Azospirillum sp. TSH100: one gene and its partner. The protein of the gene in region 1 interacts with the protein of each later gene in a pairwise test. Links are inferred from orthologs where the notes say so. Each region holds a gene or a part of one and is shown on either strand. Other genes may lie near its edges.

Region 1 (9,725 bases):
CAGGGCGTCGAACGGCTGGTCGAGGTCGGATCGGGCAAGGTGCTGGCCGGGCTGACCAAGCGAATCGACAAGGATCTGGCGGCGGTGTCGGTCGGCACGCCGGCCGATGTCGAGTCGTTCCTGAAGACCCTGTGAACACATCAGTCCCGTGAGGCCATCCATGTTTGACCTGACCGGCAAGTCGGCTCTCGTCACCGGCGCGTCCGGCGGTATCGGTGCATCGATCGCCCGTGCGCTGTACGCCCAGGGCGCCGCCGTCGCGCTTTCCGGCACCCGCGTCGCCCCGCTGGAGGCCTTGGCCGCCGAACTCGGCGAGCGCGCCTTTGTCGTCCCCGGAAACTTGTCGGAGGCTGCGGCGACCGAACAGCTGTTCAAGGACGCCGAAGCGGCGCTGGGCAAGATCGACATCCTCGTCAACAATGCCGGGCTGACCCGCGACCAGATCGCGATGCGCCTGAAGGACGAGGATTGGCAGTCGGTCATCGACGTGAACCTGACGGCGGCTTTCCGACTGTCGCGGGCCGCCATGCGCGGCATGATGAAGCGCCGCTGGGGCCGCATCGTCAACATCACGTCGGTCGTTGGCGTCACCGGCAATCCGGGGCAGGCCAACTACGCCGCGTCGAAGGCCGGTCTGATCGGCATGTCCAAGTCGTTGGCGGCCGAATTGGCCTCGCGCAACATCACCGTCAACTGCGTCGCGCCGGGCTTTATCGCCACGGCCATGACCGACGCCCTGAACGACGAGCAGAAGCAGAAACTGCTCCCCGCCATTCCGGCCGGCCGCATGGGTCAGCCGGACGAGATCGCCGCCGGGGTCGTGTACCTCGCGAGCGAGGAGGCCGCCTACGTCACCGGCCAGACGCTGCACATCAACGGCGGCATGGCTATGATCTGATGAGGATCGGACGGGGCGGCATCGCCACGTGTGAAGAACGGCACCAGCCGGCCTCCCTCGCGGGTGCTGGTCAAGGCTGCTGAAATGTGTTATCGGACGGGGCTTTTCGCGGCAGGACGGCACGTTCTTCGCGTGTTGCTCCGACCGGATTATCCCGAGCGGTTTCAAGGATTGGAAGGTCTTAAAAGATGAGCGACATCGCCGAGCGCGTGAAGAAGATCGTTGTGGACCACCTGGGTGTCGAGGAGTCGAAGGTGGTGGAGAACGCCTCCTTCATCGACGATCTGGGCGCCGACAGCCTCGACACCGTCGAGCTGGTCATGGCCTTCGAGGAAGAGTTCGGTGTCGAGATCCCGGACGACGCCGCTGAGAAGATCCTGTCGGTGAAGGACGCCATCGACTTCATCAAGGCCAACGCCGCCGCCTGATCGGGCCGCGGGCATTGAGCCCCCGAGGGCCAGGCGAACCGCATTTGCGACACCAGCAGCGCGGGGCCTGGCCGTCGACGACCAGTTCGTCGACATTATTTTCGAGGAAAGGTCAAGGAACAGCCTCATGAGACGTGTCGTCGTCACCGGACTCGGTATGGTCACGCCGCTTGGCGTCGGCCACACGCTGAACTGGGAGCGGCTGATTTCCGGAACGTCGGGAATCCGCGGCATCACGGGGTTCGACGCTTCGGACCTGGCCTCCAAAGTCGCCGGGCAGCTCCCGCGCGGAACGGGTGAGGGCGAATTCAACGCCGACGCCTTCGTTTCGCCGAAAGACCAGCGTAAGATGGATGATTTCATCATCTTCGCCATCGCCGCGGCGCAGGAAGCAATCAAGGATTCGGGTTGGGCTCCCCAGACCGATGAAGAGCGCGAGCGGACCGGCGTCATGGTCGGTTCGGGCATTGGCGGCCTTCCGGGCATCGCCGATGGTGCCGTGACCCTGCACGAAAAGGGTCCGCGCCGTCTGTCTCCCTTCTTCATTCCCGCCTGCCTGATCAATCTGGCCTCCGGTCATATTTCGATCCAGCACGGCTTCAAGGGCCCCAACCATGCGGTCGTCACCGCCTGTTCGACCGGCGCGCACGCCATCGGCGACGCTGCCCGTCTGATCATGTGGGACGATGCGGACGTCATGGTCGCCGGCGGCACGGAGGCGGCAGTGAGCCGTCTCGGCGTTGGAGGCTTCGCCGCCATGCGCGCTCTGTCCACCAACTTCAACGATACGCCCGAGAAGGCCTCGCGTCCCTATGACAAGGACCGCGACGGTTTCGTTATTGGAGAGGGCGCCGGTGTCGTTGTGCTGGAGGAGCTGGAGCACGCCAAGAAGCGCGGCGCCACCATCTACGCCGAAGTCGTCGGTTACGGCCTGTCGGGCGACGCCTACCACATTTCGGCCCCGGCGGAAGACGGCAACGGCGGTTTCCGTGCCATGCGGGGTGCGCTGAAGCGTGCCGGGATGGACCCGTCGGACATCGACTACGTCAACGCCCACGGTACCTCCACGCCGCTTGGTGACGAGATCGAACTTGGTGCGGTGAAGCGCCTGTTCGGCGAGTCCATGGACACCCTGGCGATGTCCTCCACCAAGTCTGCTATCGGTCATTTGCTGGGAGCCGCCGGTGCGGTCGAGGCGATCTACTCGATCAAGGCGATCAACCACGGCATCGTGCCGCCCACGTTGAATCTCGACAATCCGTCCGAGAGCTGCATGGGCGTCAATCTGGTGCCGAAGGTGGCCCAGGAGCGCCGCGTGCGTGCAGCACTGTCGAACTCCTTCGGGTTTGGCGGCACCAACGCTTCGCTGGTGTTCAAGGAATTCGCGTAAGCGAAGCGCCGCACCTGCGTTGCGGTCAGTCGTTTTCAAGAGGTGAGCGATGGGCTGGGGTCTCCGAATTTTCGCGGGGACGCTGGCCCTCGCGATCGGTGCGGCGGGAGGAATCGGCGTCTGGGGTTACCAGCGCTATTCGGCGCCCGGACCGCTGGAGCAATCAGAGACGGTCGTCATCCCGCGCGGCAGCGGTCTGGAGGCTATTGCCATCACGCTGGGCGACTCCAACGTGATCGCTTCGCCGCTGGTCTTCGTCGCCGCAGCAAAGCTGAGCGGTATCTTCCGTGAACTGAAGGCTGGCGAATACCAGTTCCCCGCAGGAATCAGCATCGAAGGTGTTCTGGAGCAGATGCGCCAGGGCCGTACCGTCGTTCACCGCTTCACCGTGCCGGAAGGACTGACCTCGGCGCAGGTCGTGGCGCTGCTTGCTCGGGAAACCGGCCTGACCGGTGAGGTTCCGAAGCCGCCCAAGGAAGGCTCCCTGCTGCCGGAGACCTACCATTTTGCCTATGGTGACAGCCGCGCCGCCCTGATCGAGCGGATGCAGACGGCGATGACCCAGGCGCTGGCCGAGGCCTGGAAGAACCGCGATCAGAACCTGCCGTTCGAGACGCCGCAGCAGGCGCTGACACTTGCCTCCATTGTCGAGAAGGAAACCGGCATCGCCGCGGAGCGCCCGCGGGTGGCGGGTGTCTTCGTCAATCGGTTGGAAGCGGGCATGAAGCTCCAGTCCGACCCGACGGTGATCTACGCGCTGACCGACGGCAGCGGCGAGTTGGGACGGGCGCTGAACCGCAACGACTGGAAGGTCGAGTCGTCCTACAACACCTATGTCGCGACCGGCCTGCCACCGGGGCCCATCGCCAACCCGGGCAAGGCGTCGATTCATGCGGTCATGAAGCCGGAACGGCACGAGTTCCTGTATTTCGTTGCCGATGGCACCGGCGGCCATGTCTTCGCCAAGTCGCTGGCGGACCATAACCGCAATGTCACCAAATGGCGCGAGGTCCAGCAGAACCGGCAACCCGAGCGTGGCGAAACCTCATCGGAGTGACGGCCGATCGGTCGGGCGTAGGTCCGATAACGATCCGATTGGTTGCGCGCATCTCGGGAATTCGGCAGTCTTTGCATTGCAGCAAACCCAACCACCATTTCCCGGGGAGATGTGATGAGCGTGGATGTCGAACAGCGCATCCGTGACCGCGCCTATGCGATCTGGCTGGAAGAGGGCCGACCTCACGGCCGCGATGCCGACCACTGGCTCCAGGCCGAGCGCGCGATCTTGGCCGAAGCCGTGGCCGTTCCAGACCATTCGCCGGTCGTGGCCGTCGTCAAGGCGCCGCGTAAGACCACCAACGCCAAGCCACGTGGCGTCGTGAAGACCGCAGATACGAACGCGGCATCTGAAGAGCCGCCGAAGGCGCGCAAGCCTCGGACCCGCAAGACGACCACCACCTGATCGGGAGCGGAAGGGCCCCGGGGTCAGGCGGCATTCGAGGCCTGCGGCAGCTGTAGGTTGGAGACAACCATCACCCCGGCGGTCTTCCCATAGGATTTGCGGGCTGCGCGCAGGGCTTCCAGGGCTTCTATCAGGCTTTCTTCGGCAAAGCCCGGCGCCAGACCGGCCAATTCCCGCTCTGTCAAATCGATGAAGGCATCCAGCAGACGCGCGTGAATGCGGCTGGCCAGTCGGACTTCATCGGCGACCTTCTGTGCGGGCATGGGGGACTCCCTCGGTGTCGGGTGGGGCTGATAATGTTCAGTGGAGCATCTTATCGGGATCAAGCGTTCCCGCAGGCCGATTAGGCGTGAAATAGGGTTAAAAGAACTTTAAATGCAAAATAATCCCGTTGGGGGATTAAGAATTACCACTTCGGATATTTTGTGTAACGCCGGTTGGTTGCCGTCAGCGGGACTGATGAGCCTGCAGTTCCGACACAGATCAAGGAACTTCAGCGAACGGCCAAGTTTCAGCCGGCTTGGAACCGTGACACCTGACGCCGCGTCTCGTCCGCCAGCCGGGAGAGATGCACCATGGTTGCGGCGATTTCCTCTGACGCGGCGGCGTTCTTGGAGGCGACTGTGCGCACGCTTTCGATCGACCGTTCGATCTCACGGACTGAGGCCTGCTGCTCCTCCATGGCAACCGCGACCGATTGGAAGGCGCCATCGATGCGGTCGACCCGCTCCGCGAGCCCGTCCATCCGGCGCCGGGCTTGTTCGGTCACCGTCTTGCCCTCTTCGGCCAGCGCCGCGGCGGCTTCGATGATCTCGGCGATCTGCCGGGCACTTTCCACCGCGTTGTCGGCGAGTTTGCCGACCTCCTCGGCCACCACCTCGAAGCCCTTGCCCTGCTCGCCGGCGCGGGCGGCTTCGATGGAGGCGTTGACCGACAGGATGTTGGTCTTCACTGCGATCTGGGTGATGGCCTCGGTGATGCGGCCGATGCGACGGCTGTTCTCGGCGATGGTCTGTGATACGCGCAGAAGCCGTGCCATGTCCGCCCGTCCGCCATCGGCGAAGTCGGCGGCATCCTTCACCATGTCGGAGGCATCACGCGTGCTGTCGGTGACATGGGCGATGGCGCGGGCCGACTGGCCGACCGCCGTCGCCACCTGATCCAGATCGTCGGTCTGTTCAGATGCGCCGTCCGACACGTGGGAGATGGCGGTGCTGGCTTGCCCTGCGGCGACGGCGACCTGAGTCGCCTGTTCGCCGATGGTGCGGAAGGCCGCACCGGTCTGCTGCAACAGAGCCACCATCTCGCCATAGGCTCCATGGAAGGCCGGACCCTTTTCCATCTCCACGGCCTCCACACTCTTTCCAGACAGTCTGTGCATCTCGCCATGCAGCCCGTGCAGCACCTGGATGACGGTGGCGACGGCACGGCCGATGGATCCCAACTCGTCCTGCCGGCCGGTTCCCGGCACCGCGACCGTCAGATCGCCTTCCGACAGGTGCTGTACCGCTCTGGTGGTGGCGGCGATGGGGCCGGTCAGGCTGCGGGCGATCAGGATCGACAAAACCGTGCCGACGGCCAGTGCGCCGAGCGCGCCGCTCCACAGCAGCAGCACGGCGCGCGACCGTCCGGCCTCCCGCTCCGCCGTCTGGGCGGCGACCAGTTGTGTCACCTGATCGTTCACGGTCCTGGCGGCGTCGCGCATGGCGTCGCGGGCGGCATTGCGTCGGGCGACGATGTCGGCGACCAGCAGGAATTCCGTTTCCACCCCCATGACAGAGGCGGTCAGCTTCTCCGATTCGCGCAGAGCGTCGCCGTCATTGGCAGCCTTTCGCACATCGCCGACGATGGTCAGCAGCCGATCGATGCTGCCGTTGAGCGAATTGCGCCCGGCACCGCCGTGGTCGATCAGGAATTGCTGTACATCCAGCAGCGCGCCGCGGGTCTCCTGGATCAGCCGCCCGGCGATGGTCGCCAGCAGGGCCGAGGATTCCAACGTGGTCACCGCGGCCCGGTCGCTCGGATCGGCCTTCACCCGGGCCAGTGCGTCGGCATAGCGCGCCGTCTGATCCTGTGTCAGGGTCTGGGCGATCACCAGCAGGGCGGCTGTCTGTTTGCGCAGCTTCGCCAGGCTGGCGAAACGGTCGACCTCCAGCCCCACCACCTCGTCGAAGGATTTCCGGTAGGCCGCCAGCTTCTCCAGCGCTTCCCGCAGCGTGTCGGGCGGCACGGCATGGTTGGGCAGGGCCAGCAGCGCTTCAGCCTCGCTCCTCATCTGGTCGGTCAACTGGCGCACCCGCCGGCTGGCGGAGGGGTCGACGTCCAGCAGATAGCGGGCCTCTTCCTGCCGGGCGCTATACAGCAGCGTGTCCAGCCGGGCGGTCTGGGCAGCAATCTCCACCTGCGAGGCGTAGGTGTTCAGCCCGCTCCAACCGACGACGGCGACGGCGAGCGTCAGCAGCAGCACGGCGGCGAATCCCAGGGCGATGCGGGTGGCGATCGACATGCCGGCGAAGGTCCAATCAAGGCCGCCGCGAAGGCGGCGCCGGGTTGAGCGGATGGGCGGACGGCGAATGCCGCACGCGAACGGCGGCATCGAGCACTATGTACCGGAATCACCTTGCTTCGGTTGGGGTGCATCCGGCAAGTCATAAGGGTGGCATGCGGTCTCCGCAGGGTATCGCGGGGTGCCGCTGGTCGTTCGTGAGGAGCCTGTACTGCGATGTCCCTTCCGGCCAGCTTGCGGATCCTTCCCCGTTTTGGACTCGCCCTTGTTCTGCCAACGGTCGCGGCACTCATTCCCCTTCTGCTGCCGCACGCTGTTCCCGACATCGGAAAACAGACCGTCTGGATCGTCACGGGTGGCATGCTCGCCCTGGGGCTGCTGATCGGCTGCATCCTGGCGCTCGATCTCTCCGACGCGATGGGGCGGCTGCAGATGGCCGCCGGCCGGCTGGCCGACGGCATGGCGGATGAGCTGTCAATACCGCCTCTCCGTGGTGACGAGGCAGGTGGCGTCGTCGCATCCCTGGTTCGCATCGCCCAGACACAGGATCGGCTCCACGCCACCCTGCGCCGCCTGACCCAGGAAGGAGAGGGCGAGGCGCAGAGAGATGCGCCGGGTGCCGCATCTCTCCCCGGCCGCTATGGTGACATGGTGGCGCTGGTCGAAGATGCCAGCGCTTCCTTCCGGCGTATCGGCCAGCAGGCGGCCCAGGTCGCCGTCGCCGCCGGGCAGGCCAGTACTGCGGTGTCGCAGGTCGCCGATGGCGCCGCCATCCAGACCGAGGATCTCGACCGGGTGGTGGACGCGGTCGGCCGATCCGTCCGTGCCATCGCCGATGTCACCGACAGCACCCGCGCCGCCTCCGACATGGTGCGGGTCACCGCCGGCTTCGCCGACCGTGGTAAGGCGGAAATGGCGCGACTGGTTCGAGTCTCGCAGACCATCGGTGACAACAGCCGCCGCATCGGCCGCATCACCGAGGCCATCACCCAGATCGCAGTGAAGACCAACATCCTGTCGGTCAACGCTTCCATCGAAGCCGCCCGCGCCGGCGAGCAGGGCAAGGGCTTCGAGGTGGTGGCCGAGGAGGTCGGCAAACTCGCCGACAACGCGGTGGAAAGCGCCCGACAGATCGCCGAGATCGTCGAGGCCGCCGCGACGATGGCGGAGGAGGGAATGGCCGCCACGGCCGAGGTGGTGCAGATGATGGACGGTATCGCCGAGCGGGTGACCCAGATCGACCGCATGGTCCAGTCGGTTGCCGCCGCGATGGCGAACCAGCAGGATCACATTGTCGAGATCGAATCGAACGTCGGGAACATCCGCACGGTCGCCTCCAAGAACGCTGCGGCGTCGGAGGAGATCACGGCAACCATGGTTCACCTCTCCCGGCTGGCCGACGACACGCGGCGTCTGGCTGAACGCTTCCGGGCGTCGTGACCGGCGGCGCTGCTCCTCCATCCACAGGGTCGGATGGCCCGCTGTACGATTTGGTGCGGCGGTTACTGGACGACGTCCGGCGCAAGGCCGGCATCCGTCATGACCGTCCGCTCGAGCGCAAGCTGGCGCGCATCCTGGCGGCGATGCCGCTGAGCATGCTGGAGGAGTGGGTGGCGCAGATCGAAGGGGCGCCGGCCGACAGCCCGGACTGGCTGAGCCTGATCGAGAATCTGACGATCCACGAAACCTATTTTTTTCGCGATCTGCCGCATCACGCCCATCTCCGCCGCCATTTGCTGCCCCGGCTGATTGCCGAGCGCAGCGCCATGCGTACGCTGCGGCTGTGGAGCGCCGGGTGCGCCACCGGGGAGGAGGCCTATGGTCTCGCCATCGTGACGCTGGAGGCACTGGCCGATGCCGGGCAGGCGCGACGCACCGCCTATGGGCTCGAAACCGACTGGACCGTCGAAGTTCTCGGTACCGACCTCAGCCGGATTGCCGTGCGGCAGGCCTCCAACGCCTGCTACGGCGGCGAAGGACTCGGCCCCTTTCGCGAAATGCCGGCCGACTATGAGAGCTGGTTCATGCCGCTCGGCCCGGAGGCGCCATTGCATCGCCGGGTGCGTGACGAGGCCCGACGGGTCGTACGCTTCGCCCGTCACAATCTGATGGATGGGGCTCTGCCGGACACTGCACCGGCCGGCGGTTTCGACCTCGTGTCCTGTCGCAACGTCATGATCTATTTCGATGACGACAGCCGTGAACGGGCGCTCTCGCTGTTGACCTCGGCGGTGGCGCCCGATGGCTGGCTGGTGCTCGGCACCACCGACCGGCTTGAGGACCGCCATGGCTTCGTCCGCCACCGCGGCGACCGCGCGATCGCTTACCGGCGGGGAGGGGTGGCATGAGCCCCTGCGGATATCTGACCTTCGACATAGCCGGCACGCCATTCGCCGTCGCCGCCGACCGGGTGGAAGAGGTGGCGGAACCGACCGGAACCACCCGTCTGCCGTTCTCGCCGCCGCAGGTGGAGGGGCTGGCGAATGTCGCCGGCCGGATTTTGCCGGTGCTGGACATCACCGCCTATTCCTCTCTGCGGCTTGCCTGGGCGGGCGGGCGGCGTGGCGGCCTGCTGATCGTTCTGCGCGCCGGAACCGGGTTGCTGGCACTCCGCGCCGGGCGGATCGGCGGTACCCTGACGGCGGAGCGGGTGACCCTCGCCGCGGCGGAACCTGAGGATGGCGGCACACCGGTGGCAGGCCGTTTGCGCCATGGCGAGCGGTTCCTGCGCCTGCTCGATCCCGATCTGATGCAACTCGGGCGCGGTGCCGCGCTTGCCACTCCGGGATTGACGGGACTGATGGATGCCGGCGCGCTGACCGGCGGCGCTGCCGATCCGCCGGATCCGTCGCGCGAGCGGGCCAGCGTCCGTCTGCTGATGGTGGAGGTCGCCGGCCGGCCCGAGGCGTTGGAGATGGCTGATCTGCTGCTGGTCTTCCCGGTCGGCGATCTGCGGCAGTTGCCCCATGCGCCATCACTGGTCCGTGGCGTGGCGCGGGTGCAGAAGCGGTCGATCCTGGTTACCGACCCTCTCGGCGCGG
Region 2 (10,019 bases), 680 kb from region 1 along the record:
TGCGCCGGCTTGTCGGCCTTCTTGTCGTCAGCCGCGGCAGCCTTGGACGGCTTGCTCGGCGCGGCATCGGACATGGCGCCGCCCATCGCACCGCCGGTCGCCCCACCGCCCTTCTCCAGTTCCTTCAGGCGGAAATCGACGTCGGCATTCACCTTCTCCAGACGCTCGCGCAGTTGGGTGACCTGATAAGTCGATTCCTCGTACTTGCCGGTCAAATCCTGGATGGTGCGTTCGAGGTTCTGCAGGCGGATCTCGAAGTCGGCGGCGACGGAAGGCGACAGCTGCGCCACCTCCACCGGACCGCCCAGCACCGCGACCTGGGTTTCCAGCGATTGCAGCCGCTCGATCTGCGCCTTGGACTGGGCCAGAGCGGGGCTTGCCGCGAGCATGCCACCCAGCAGCAGGGCGGCGACGGGACGGATGTTGGTCATGCGCGTGGGATCCTGAGGAGATCTGATGCCGGGGGAGCACCCACGGCGACCATGGCGAACGAAAAAGGCGACGCGATGGCCGCTGTTTAGCAGAACTTGCGCGCCGGCGCAAAGAACCGACAGCGCCGGAAATCCGGCCACCGGAAGAGCCGGGGACGCATCGCCCAAAAAGAAAAGGCGCCGCCCCGGTTGCCCGGCGGCGGCGCCCTTCCCTGTTCCCCATCAGGCGGGGACCGGCGTCATCAGTTGACGACGGTCACGCCACGGCGGTTCTGCGACCAGGCGGCCTCGTTCGAGCCAACCACGGCCGGACGCTCCTTGCCGTAGGAGACGACGTTGACGCGGTTGGCTGGGATGCCCTTGGCGGCCAGGTAGTTCTTCACCGAGTTGGCGCGGCGCTCACCCAGGGCCAGGTTGTACTCACGGGTGCCGCGCTCGTCGGCATGGCCCTCGACGGTGACGGTGACCGAGCCGTAGGTCTGCAGCCACTTGGCCTGACGGTCGAGGGTGGCGCGAGCCTCCGGCGACAGGTCGAAGCGGTCGAGGCCGAAGAAGACGCGGTCGCCGACGTTGACGACGAAATCTTCCGCCGAGCCCGGACGGATCGACTGCTGGGCACCGGTGTTGGCGCCGTTGGCGGCGTCGTTCGGAGTGGATTCGCAAGCGGCGAGCAGAGCGACCGCGGCGAGAGCAAGGAACTTCATGCGCATGTTCAGGGACCCCTTGAACGAAACTTGTTGGATGGTCGAACATTGTCTGAGCGGGAGCCGCTTCTTTCCGCCAATCCCCGACGAAAAGACGACGTCCGACCTTTGTCTTGAGCATTGCTCCCGCGTGGCCGCAAAATAGGGCTACTCCACTAGGGAATCAAGGGCGACCACGCGGGGTCCGACGCATCGACCGGGGTGCTCACGCGACGCTCGTTGGCGCCGGTGATGTCGATGCTGTACAGCTTCGCGTTGCGGCCACGGCCGTCACCCGACGGCAAGTCCTTGAAGAACATGAGAACACGGCCGTTCGGCGCCCAGGTCGGACCTTCGACATGGAAGGCTTCGGTCAGGATTCGTTCCCCCGACCCATCCGGACGGATTACGCCCACTGCAAAGCTGCTACCACGCTGGCGCGTGAAGGCGATCAGGTCGCCGCGCGGCGACCACACCGGCGTACCGTAGCGGCCTTCGCCGAAGGTCAGACGCTTCACGCCCGAACCGTCGGCACCCATGACGTAGAGCTGCTGGGTGCCGCCGCGGTCCGACTCGAAGACGATCCGCTGGCCGTCCGGCGAATAGCTGGGGGCGGTGTCGATGCCCGGCGCGTCGGTCAGCTGGGTCTGGCGGCGGGTGCGCAGGTCCAGCGTGTAGATGTCGGTGTTGCCGTTCTGGGCCATCGACATGATGACCTTGTTGCCGTCCGGCGAGAAGCGCGGGGCGAAGGTCATGCCGGGGAAGTCGCCCAGGACCTCCTGGCGGCCGGTGTCGATGTTGAACAGGTACACGCGCGGCTTCTTGTTGAAGTACGACATGTACGTGATTTCCTGCGACGTCGGCGAGAAGCGCGGCGTTAGGACCAGGGTTTGGCCGTCGGTCAGGAACTGATGGTTGGCGCTGTCCTGGTCCATGATGGCCAGCTGCTTCTTGCGCGCGTTCGCCGGGCCGGATTCGGCGACATAGACGATGCGCGTGTCGAAATAGCCGTCCTCGCCAGTCAGGCGCTTGTAGATGGCGTCGGCCACGATGTGGGCGATGCGGCGCCATTCCTGCGGCGAGGCGCTGTAGCTCAGCCCCTGCATATACTGGCCGGCGGCAACGTCCCACAGGCGGAAATCGACCTTCATGCGGCCGTCGCCGCCGGTCGTGGTGTTGCCGGCGACCAGCGCCTGCGCGCCCAGCGCCTTCCAGTCCTGATAGCGCGGCTCGCCGCTGCGCAGCTGGTCAGGCGTCTGGAGGAAGCCGCGCGGGTCCAGCGGACGGAACAGGCCCGACCGCTCCAGGTCGTCGGAGATGACCTTGGAGATGTCGGCGCCCATCTGCGCGTCACGCCCGCCCGATCCGGCGAAGCTGGTGATCGCGATGGGCAGCGGCTCGGACACGCCCCGCGTGATGTCGATGCGCAACTCGGCGCGCGCCTCCTGCGGAGCGGCAACGCCGAGGGAGAGCAGAAGCGCGCCGGTGGCCCCGGCCAGCTTCAACAGAAGCCTCGTCTTCGTCGTCATGGTCAGAACATGTCCCTCGGGTCGAAATTGAACACGATGAAGCGCCAATCTTCATAAGTCTGCGGCGTGAACTCGCTGGCAAGCAATTCCAGCGGGCTGGACCGCTTGACGGCCCGCACCGCCGCGTCGGCCGACGCCCGGAAGGCGGCGTCCGACATGTAGCGCGACCGGTACTTGTCGTCGATCCAGGCGCGGACCACGCTGTGGTCGCGGCCGACCTCCACGTGGATCTCGATCTGCATCGAACCGGCGTCCTTGCGGCCGCTGTCGAAGTTCCAGTTCTTGCTCAGCTGGCCGCGGATGGCGTCCAGCGCGCGGCCCGACGGCTTGAACGGCTTGTCGGGGCCGTTCGTCGCCTTCGCCGCGCCGGCCGGAGCCGCCGACGCGGTCTTCTGGCTGGGCTTGGCGTCGCTGTTGGCGCTGGCCGATGCCTTGCCGTCCGCCTTCGGGTTGTCCGACGGCTTGATCTTCCCGACGTTCGACAGCAGGTCGGACAGCGGATCGGTCTTGGCCGACGGCTTCTCCGGCTGCTTGGCCGGAGCATCCGGCTTCTTCGTCTCGGCCTTGGAATCCTTCGGCGGCTCGGCCTTCGCCACTTCCTTGGGCGGTTCCGGCTTCTTCGGCTCCGCCTTGGGCGGTTCCGGCTTGGGAGGCTCGGGCTTCTTCGGCTCCGGCTTCGGAGGCTCGGGCTTCGGCGGTTCCGGTTTGGGCGGTTCCGGCTTCGGAGGCTCGGGCTTGGGAGGCTCGGGCGGCTTCGGAGTCGGCGACGGCGCCGGATCCGGGGGCGGAGGAGGAGGCGGCGGAGGAGGAGGTGGTGGCGTCGGGGCAGGCTTGGGCGGCGGCGTCGGCTCGCGCGGAGGCGGAGGCACCTGGGCGACCTTGGGTGGCTCCGGCGTCTTCGTGGGCGGCGGGGGCGGAGGAGGAGGTTCGTCCTCCTCGTCCGGCGGTTCGGGAGCCGGCGGGGCGGGCTTGGCCTCGGGCATCGGCGGACGAGCGGCGTTGGCCGGCTTCGGCTCGCCCTTCTCGACGCGGGCAGCCTGGGTGATCTCGCCGACGTCGACGATCTCGATCGGGATCGAGGCGGCGATTTCCAGCTTGCGATCGCTGGGCGGCAGGCCGAGCACCATCAGCGCGACAAGCGCGACGTGCAGCACCGCCGAGGCGATCAGGGGCTTGCGCATGGGAGTTCCGCCCGCCTCAACGCGCCGGCTTGGGGGCGCCGACCCGCGCGCTGGACGCGGTCGGGCCGTTCGGCATCTCGGCGACCAGACCGACCTTCTTGAAGCCGGCGGCGCTCATGGTGCCCATCACCTCCAGCATCTTGCCGTAGGCGATCTTGGCGTCGCCACGAACCAGGATGCGGGCCTCGGGGTTGTTGTTGGTCACCGCGATCAGCAGCGGCACCATGTTGGTCAGTTCGACCGGCGTCTCCTGGACGAAGACGCGGCCGTCGGTCTGCACGGTGACGAACAGCGGATCCTTCTGCTGCTCCAGCGGAGCGGCATTGGTCTTGGGCAGGTCGACCGGTACGCCGACGGTCAGCATCGGGGCGGCGACCATGAAGACGATCAGCAGGACCAGCATGACGTCGATGAACGGCGTCATGTTGATCTCGGCCATCGCGCGATAGCCCCGGCGCTTGCCGCGCCCGTGGGATTTGCCTGCGAGTTGTCCGGCCATGGTTCAGGCGGCTCCCCGCTCCTCGAGGTGGCGGGACAGGATCGCCGAGAACTCGCCCGAGAAGGTGTCCAACCGGTCGGCGTAGCGGCCGAGGTCGGTGGAGAACTTGTTGTAGGACAGCACGGCCGGGATGGCGGCCAGCAGGCCCATGGCGGTGGCGAACAGCGCCTCGGCGATGCCGGGCGCCACCACGGCGAGGCTGGTGTTGCCCGATCCGGCGATCGAGGTGAAGGAGTTCATGATGCCCCACACCGTGCCGAACAGGCCGATGAAGGGGGCCGTCGAGCCGACCGAGGCCAGGAAGGTCATGTAGCGTTCGGCCCGCGCCATCTCGCGGCCGATGGTCACCGCCATCACCCGCTCCACCCGCTGCTGCAGCGAGCTTTTCATGGTGCCGCCGATGCCGCGGTCGGCGGCGTGGCGCCACTCGCGCATGCCGGCGGAGAAGGTCGCGGCCATCGGGTCGGCCGGGGTCTGGCCGATGCGGTCGTACAGCGCGTCGAGCGAACCGCCGGACCAGAACGCCTCCTCGAAGGCATCGGCCTGGGCGTTCAGGCGGCGGATGCGCATCAGCTTTTCGATGATGATCGCCCAGCACCAGATCGAGGCGACGACAAGCATCATCATCACGATCTTGACGACCGCGTCGGCCTGCCAGAACAGGCCGAGGATCGTGATCTCATGTGCCGTCGTGGCGGCGGCATTGCCGGCCAGTTGGGCGGTTTGCAGGGCGTCCATCGCAGTCAGTCTCGCGGTTGCGCTGTTGGCACGGGGATGTGGAAGGAAAGCGGTCGGTTATGAGTGGGCAGGCGTGGATTGCTTGGCATGCAGCGTCTCCATCGCCGCTTTCACCGGTTCGGGAAGGCGCACGGCCCGTCCGGCCCGGTTGATCGTCACCAGCTGCAGGTCGGCGCGCGCCAGCACGCGACCGTCGCGGCGGATGACTTGTGCAACTGCGAAGGAGGCACCGCGGATATCGACGATTCGGGTTTCCACTTCAAGCACGTCCTCCAGCTTGGCAGGGGCGTCAAAATCGATGGTCAGGCGCCGTACCGCAAATGACACACCTGTGACATCGCCCGAGCCCTCGGCCATCTCCTTCTGACGGAAGCCCATCAGGTACAGCATCTCCGTCCGCGCCCGTTCCGCAAATCGCAGGTAATTGGCGTGATAGACGATGCCGCCGGCGTCGGTATCCTCGTAATAGACCCGCAGCGGATAGCGGTGGGTGCCATCCTCCGCGAACCATCCGGACAGAGAGAGGGCGGGAGCGTCACTCATCGCCATCCCCCTCCGTCGGATCGGGCGCGCGGTCCAGCAGGTCGAGCTGCCGCAGCGGCGCGTTCGGCGGGTTGAGGCCGAGATAGCGGAAACCCTGGTCGGTCAGCATGCGCCCGCGCGGCGTGCGCTGAAGGAAGCCCTGCTGGATCAGGTAGGGTTCGACCACCTCCTCCAGCACGTCGCGCTGCTCGCCCAGCGCCGCCCCCAGCGTCTCGACGCCCACCGGCCCGCCGCCGTAATTGGTGGCGACCAGCCCGAGATAGCGGCGGTCCATGCTGTCGAGTCCAAGCCGGTCGACCTCCAGCCGGGTCAGCGCGGCATCGGCGACACGCTTGTCGACCTCCTCCACCCCCGCCACCGCGGCGAAATCACGCACCCGGCGCAGCAGGCGGCCCGAGACGCGCGGCGTGCCGCGCGAGCGGTTGGCGATCTCGCGGGCGCCCTCCGGCGTGATGCCCATGCCGAGCACACCGGCGGCGCGGCGCACGATCAGTTCCAGCTCGTCCGGCTCGTAGAATTGCAGGCGCACGGGAATGCCGAAGCGTTCGCGCAAGGGGCGCGTGATCAGGCCGCTGCGCGTCGTGGCGCCGACGAGGGTGAAGGGCGGCAGGTCGATCCGGATGGACCGCGCCGATGGGCCTTCGCCGATGATGAGGTCGAGCTGGAAATCCTCCATGGCGGGATAAAGCACCTCTTCCACGGCGGGATTAAGGCGATGAATCTCGTCGATGAAGAGGACGTCGTGCGGCTGCAAATTGGTCAGCAGCGCCGCCAGATCGCCGGCCCGCGCGATGACCGGGCCGGAGGTGGCGCGGAAGCCGACTCCCAGTTCACGCGCGACGATCTGCGCCAGCGTCGTCTTGCCCAGGCCGGGCGGCCCGAACAGCAGCACATGGTCCAGCGCCTCGTTGCGGGAACGGGCGGCCTGGATGAAGATCGACAGGTTCTCGCGCGCCTGGCGCTGGCCGATGAACTCGGCGAGCGACAGCGGGCGGATCGACGCCTCGGCCGAATCGCCGTGGCCCTGGCCCGGCTGGACCAGACGATCGTTTTGGGGATCGCTCATTGGCTCAGTTCCTTGAGACCCTGGCGGATCAGATCGGACACGCCGGCCTCATCGCCCAGCACGCGCCCGGCGGCGACGACCGCGCCGAAGGCCTCCGACCGGCCATAGCCGAGATTAACCAGCGCCGACACCGCATCGGCCAGCGCCGGGCTGGCGCCCGGAACGGCGGCGGGAGCGCCCTTGCCGGCCGGCGCGCCCGCGCTTGCCGCCGGACCGAGCGCCAGATTGCCGACCTTGTCCTTGAGTTCGTTGAGGATGCGCGCCGCCACCTTCGGCCCGACGCCGTCGGCCCGAACCAGCGCGGTCTTGTCCTGCGAGGCGATGGCGCGGGTCAGCTGGTCGGGGTCGAGAACGCCGAGGATCGACAGCGCCAGCCGGGCACCGACGCCCTGGATGGTGGTCAGCAGCTTGAACCAGTCCCGCTCGGCCTGATCGCCGAAGCCGTGCAGGACGATGCGCTCCTCGCGGATGAAGGTCTCGACGACCAGCGACGCCCGCTCGCCCACCGCCAGACGCGACAGGGTGCGGTTGGAGCAGGACAGCAGGTAACCGACGCCGTTGACGTCGAGCACGACCCAGTCGGTGCCGGTGGAATCGACGATGCCGGTCAGCTTGGCGATCATGGGAACTCCCGGCCCGAGGGCTGGCTGCGAAGAATGGGGGTCTCTTCGAGACGCGCACGGATGGTCTCCAGCACGCTGTCAAGATTGTCGATCACGTCGGTGTTCCAGAAGCGCAGGATCCGGAAGCCCGCCTGCTCCAGCATGCGCGCCCGCCGCTCGTCATGGGCGGCGCGCTGCTCGGCATGCTGGCCGCCGTCCAGTTCGACGATCAGGCGATGGTCATGGGCGACGAAATCGGCGACGAAGCCCAGGATCGGCTCCTGCCGACGGAATTTCGCGCCAAGCTGGGCATTGCGCAGCTTCTGCCAGACGATCTTTTCCACATCCGTGGCGTTCATCCGCAGATCGCGCGCGCGCCCGGTTATGTAGTCAGTCGGTTTGCTTTTCGCAACTTGTGCCATATCCCCCACGCGCCCCAGGGGACCATCCCCCTCTCCCCCCCGGGGAGAGGGTCGGGGTGAGGGGGAGGCACTGCGTGGAGCCTTGGGAGAGGCACGCAATGCGCCTCCCTCACCCAACCCTCTCCCCGGGGGGGAGAGGGTATGCCGCGACGCATCATCCCCACGCCGCCACATCGTCCAGCTCGCACGATGGTGCGCGTGGCAGATCGCCACGGCCAGCGCGTCGGCGGCGTCCGGAGTGCCGATCTCGCAGCCGGGCAGCAGCAGGCGCACCATCGTCTGGACCTGCGCCTTCTCGGCGCGGCCCTGGCCGACGACCGCCTTCTTGACCATGTTGTTGGCGTATTCCGCCACCGCCAGCCCGGCCTGGGCGGGCACCAGCAGGGCCACGGCGCGGGCCTGCCCCAGCTTGAGCGTCGAGACCGCGTTGCTGTTGACGAAGGTCTCCTCGACCGCCGCCTCGTCGGGGTGGTAGCGCTCCACCACCGCCGACAACGCATCGTGGAGCTGTAAAAGCCGCTCGGCCAGCGGACAGCGGTCGTCGGAATGCACCGCGCCATCGGCGACGTGGCTCAGGCGGTTGCCGGCCACGTCGATGATGCCCCAGCCGGTGTGGCGCAAGCCGGGGTCGATCCCCAGCAGCCGCACCGGCGACGGCACTTCCGCCTCACGTCGTCCTGCCCGCGCAAACACGGCACCCGCTCTCCGCCTGCAAGACCCGCGTCGCTGTTACGCGGTCAGCTTCTGCATCAGCTCGTCGGAGATGTCGAAGTTGCCCTCGACCACCTGCACGTCGTCGTTGTCCTCCAGCACGTCCAGCAGCTTCAGCAGGCTGGCCGCGGCATCCTCGCTTGGGGCGACGGTGTTCAGCGGACGCCAGGTCAGACGCGCGCTTTCCGCACCGCCGAACTTGGCCTCCAGCGCATCGCGCACGGCGCCGAAATTCTCCACCGTGGTGGTGACTTCATGGCCGTTCTCGTCGGATTCGACATTGTCGGCACCGGCCTCCAGCGCGACCTCGAACACGGCGTCGGCATCCGCGGCGGCGGCCGGGTAGAAGATCGCGCCGATGCGGCTGAACATGAAGCTGACCGAATTGGTCTCGCCCAGGCTGCCGCCATACTTGGTGAAGCTGGAGCGCACTTCCGCGGCAGTGCGGTTGCGGTTGTCGGTCAGCGCCTCGACGATCAGGGCGACGCCGCCGGGGCCGTAGCCCTCGTACCGCACCTCCTCGTAGTTGGCGTCGTCGCCGCCGCCGGGCGTGCCCTGCTTGATGGCGCGGTCGATGCGGTCGCGCGGCATGTTCTGCGCGCGTCCGGCCAGGATGGCGGCGCGCAGGCGCGGATTGGCCGCCGGGTCCGGCAGGCCACTCTTGGCGGCCACGGTGATCTCGCGGGCGAGCTTGTTGAAGATCTTGGACCGCTTGGCGTCCTGCGCGCCCTTGCGGTGCATGATGTTCTTGAACTGGGAATGACCGGCCATGGGTCGAACGAGCCTCGAAACGGAATTGGTCAATCGGGCGGGGTGAGCGCACGACACATGTAACAGGTCTGCCGCCCCACCGCACCTTTTCGGCGCGGGAGACGACACCCACGGGATTAGAAAGTCAATATGGCGAGATTGCGGCGCGGCCGGGGTCGCGCTGTGAACGCCCTACTGCATCCGTTCCGGCAAAGTCCGGCTCAGCCGCCCGCCGATGCGTAGCGGCTCGATGCGGACGGCCAACCCGGTGCGGTCGTCGGTCTCGACGTAGCAGCCGCAGACGGTGCCCTCGCCCTCCGCCGGAGACAGCCGCTCGGTCGGCAGCTTGCGCACCATCTTGGCCAGCGCCACCTCCTTCTTCATGCCGATGGCGCTGTCGTAATCGCCGCACATGCCGGCATCGGACTGATAGGCGGTGCCCTTCGGCAGGACCATATGGTCGGCGGTCGGCACATGGCTGTGGGTGCCCACCACCAGCGAGGCGCGGCCGTCGCAGAAATGCCCCATGATCATCTTTTCGCTGGTCGCCTCGCCGTGCATGTCGACCAGCACCGCATCCACCCCGCCAGGCCCGAGCCGGTGCGCCTTCAGCACCCGGTCGACCGCGGCGAACGGGTCGTCCATCGGTTCCATGAACAGCCGCAGCAGCACGTTGACGACCAGCACCTTGCGCCCGCCGCGCGCCTGCAACAGGACGAAGCCGCGGCCGGGCGTTCCCTCCGGGTAGTTCACCGGGCGGACAATGCGCGGCTGCTGCTCGATGGTTGAGACCAGTTCCTTCTGGTCCCAGGTGTGGTTGCCCAGTGTCACCACGTCGATGCCGGCCTCGAAGAACTCCTCGGC

Evidence for each region.
Region 2: the proteins of E6C72_RS11560 (region 1) and ybgC interact in binary tests that used the Escherichia coli proteins (3 or more experiments, as listed by UniProt). The link is inferred for Azospirillum sp. TSH100 from one-to-one orthologs.

The regions. Positions count from the first base shown.
Region 1 is NZ_CP039634.1:2,431,007-2,440,731, reverse strand. Bases 1-2,706 are described here. They hold E6C72_RS11560 (acyl carrier protein), read left to right. Parts: upstream 1-1,086; coding sequence 1,087-1,326; downstream 1,327-2,706. Other genes in these bases: fabF (beta-ketoacyl-ACP synthase II), read left to right, coding at 1,454-2,706; fabG (3-oxoacyl-[acyl-carrier-protein] reductase), read left to right, coding at 161-898; fabD (ACP S-malonyltransferase), read left to right, coding at 1-135. Also shown: more of fabF, read left to right, coding at 2,707-2,716; endolytic transglycosylase MltG, read left to right, coding at 2,766-3,773; E6C72_RS11545 (DUF2934 domain-containing protein), read left to right, coding at 3,888-4,178; E6C72_RS11540 (hypothetical protein), read right to left, coding at 4,202-4,441; E6C72_RS11535 (methyl-accepting chemotaxis protein), read right to left, coding at 4,690-6,684; E6C72_RS11530 (methyl-accepting chemotaxis protein), read left to right, coding at 6,901-8,124; E6C72_RS11525 (protein-glutamate O-methyltransferase CheR), read left to right, coding at 8,178-9,032; E6C72_RS11520 (chemotaxis protein CheW), read left to right, coding at 9,029-9,725. UniProt on the Escherichia coli protein: Carrier of the growing fatty acid chain in fatty acid biosynthesis.
Region 2 is NZ_CP039634.1:1,757,431-1,767,449, reverse strand. The notes cover bases 3,865-6,864. They hold ybgC (tol-pal system-associated acyl-CoA thioesterase), read right to left. Parts: upstream 5,611-6,864; coding sequence 5,119-5,610; downstream 3,865-5,118. Other genes in these bases: ruvA (Holliday junction branch migration protein RuvA), read right to left, coding at 6,667-6,864; ruvB (Holliday junction branch migration DNA helicase RuvB), read right to left, coding at 5,597-6,670; tolQ (protein TolQ), read right to left, coding at 4,327-5,061; E6C72_RS08410 (biopolymer transporter ExbD), read right to left, coding at 3,865-4,323. In the rest of the region: tol-pal system protein YbgF, read right to left, coding at 1-431; peptidoglycan-associated lipoprotein Pal, read right to left, coding at 674-1,141; Tol-Pal system beta propeller repeat protein TolB, read right to left, coding at 1,291-2,643; E6C72_RS08415 (hypothetical protein), read right to left, coding at 2,646-3,824; more of E6C72_RS08410, read right to left, coding at 3,841-3,864; more of ruvA, read right to left, coding at 6,865-7,293; E6C72_RS32175 (endonuclease domain-containing protein), read right to left, coding at 7,290-7,631; E6C72_RS08380 (YebC/PmpR family DNA-binding transcriptional regulator), read right to left, coding at 8,424-9,176; E6C72_RS08375 (TIGR00282 family metallophosphoesterase), read right to left, coding at 9,348-10,019.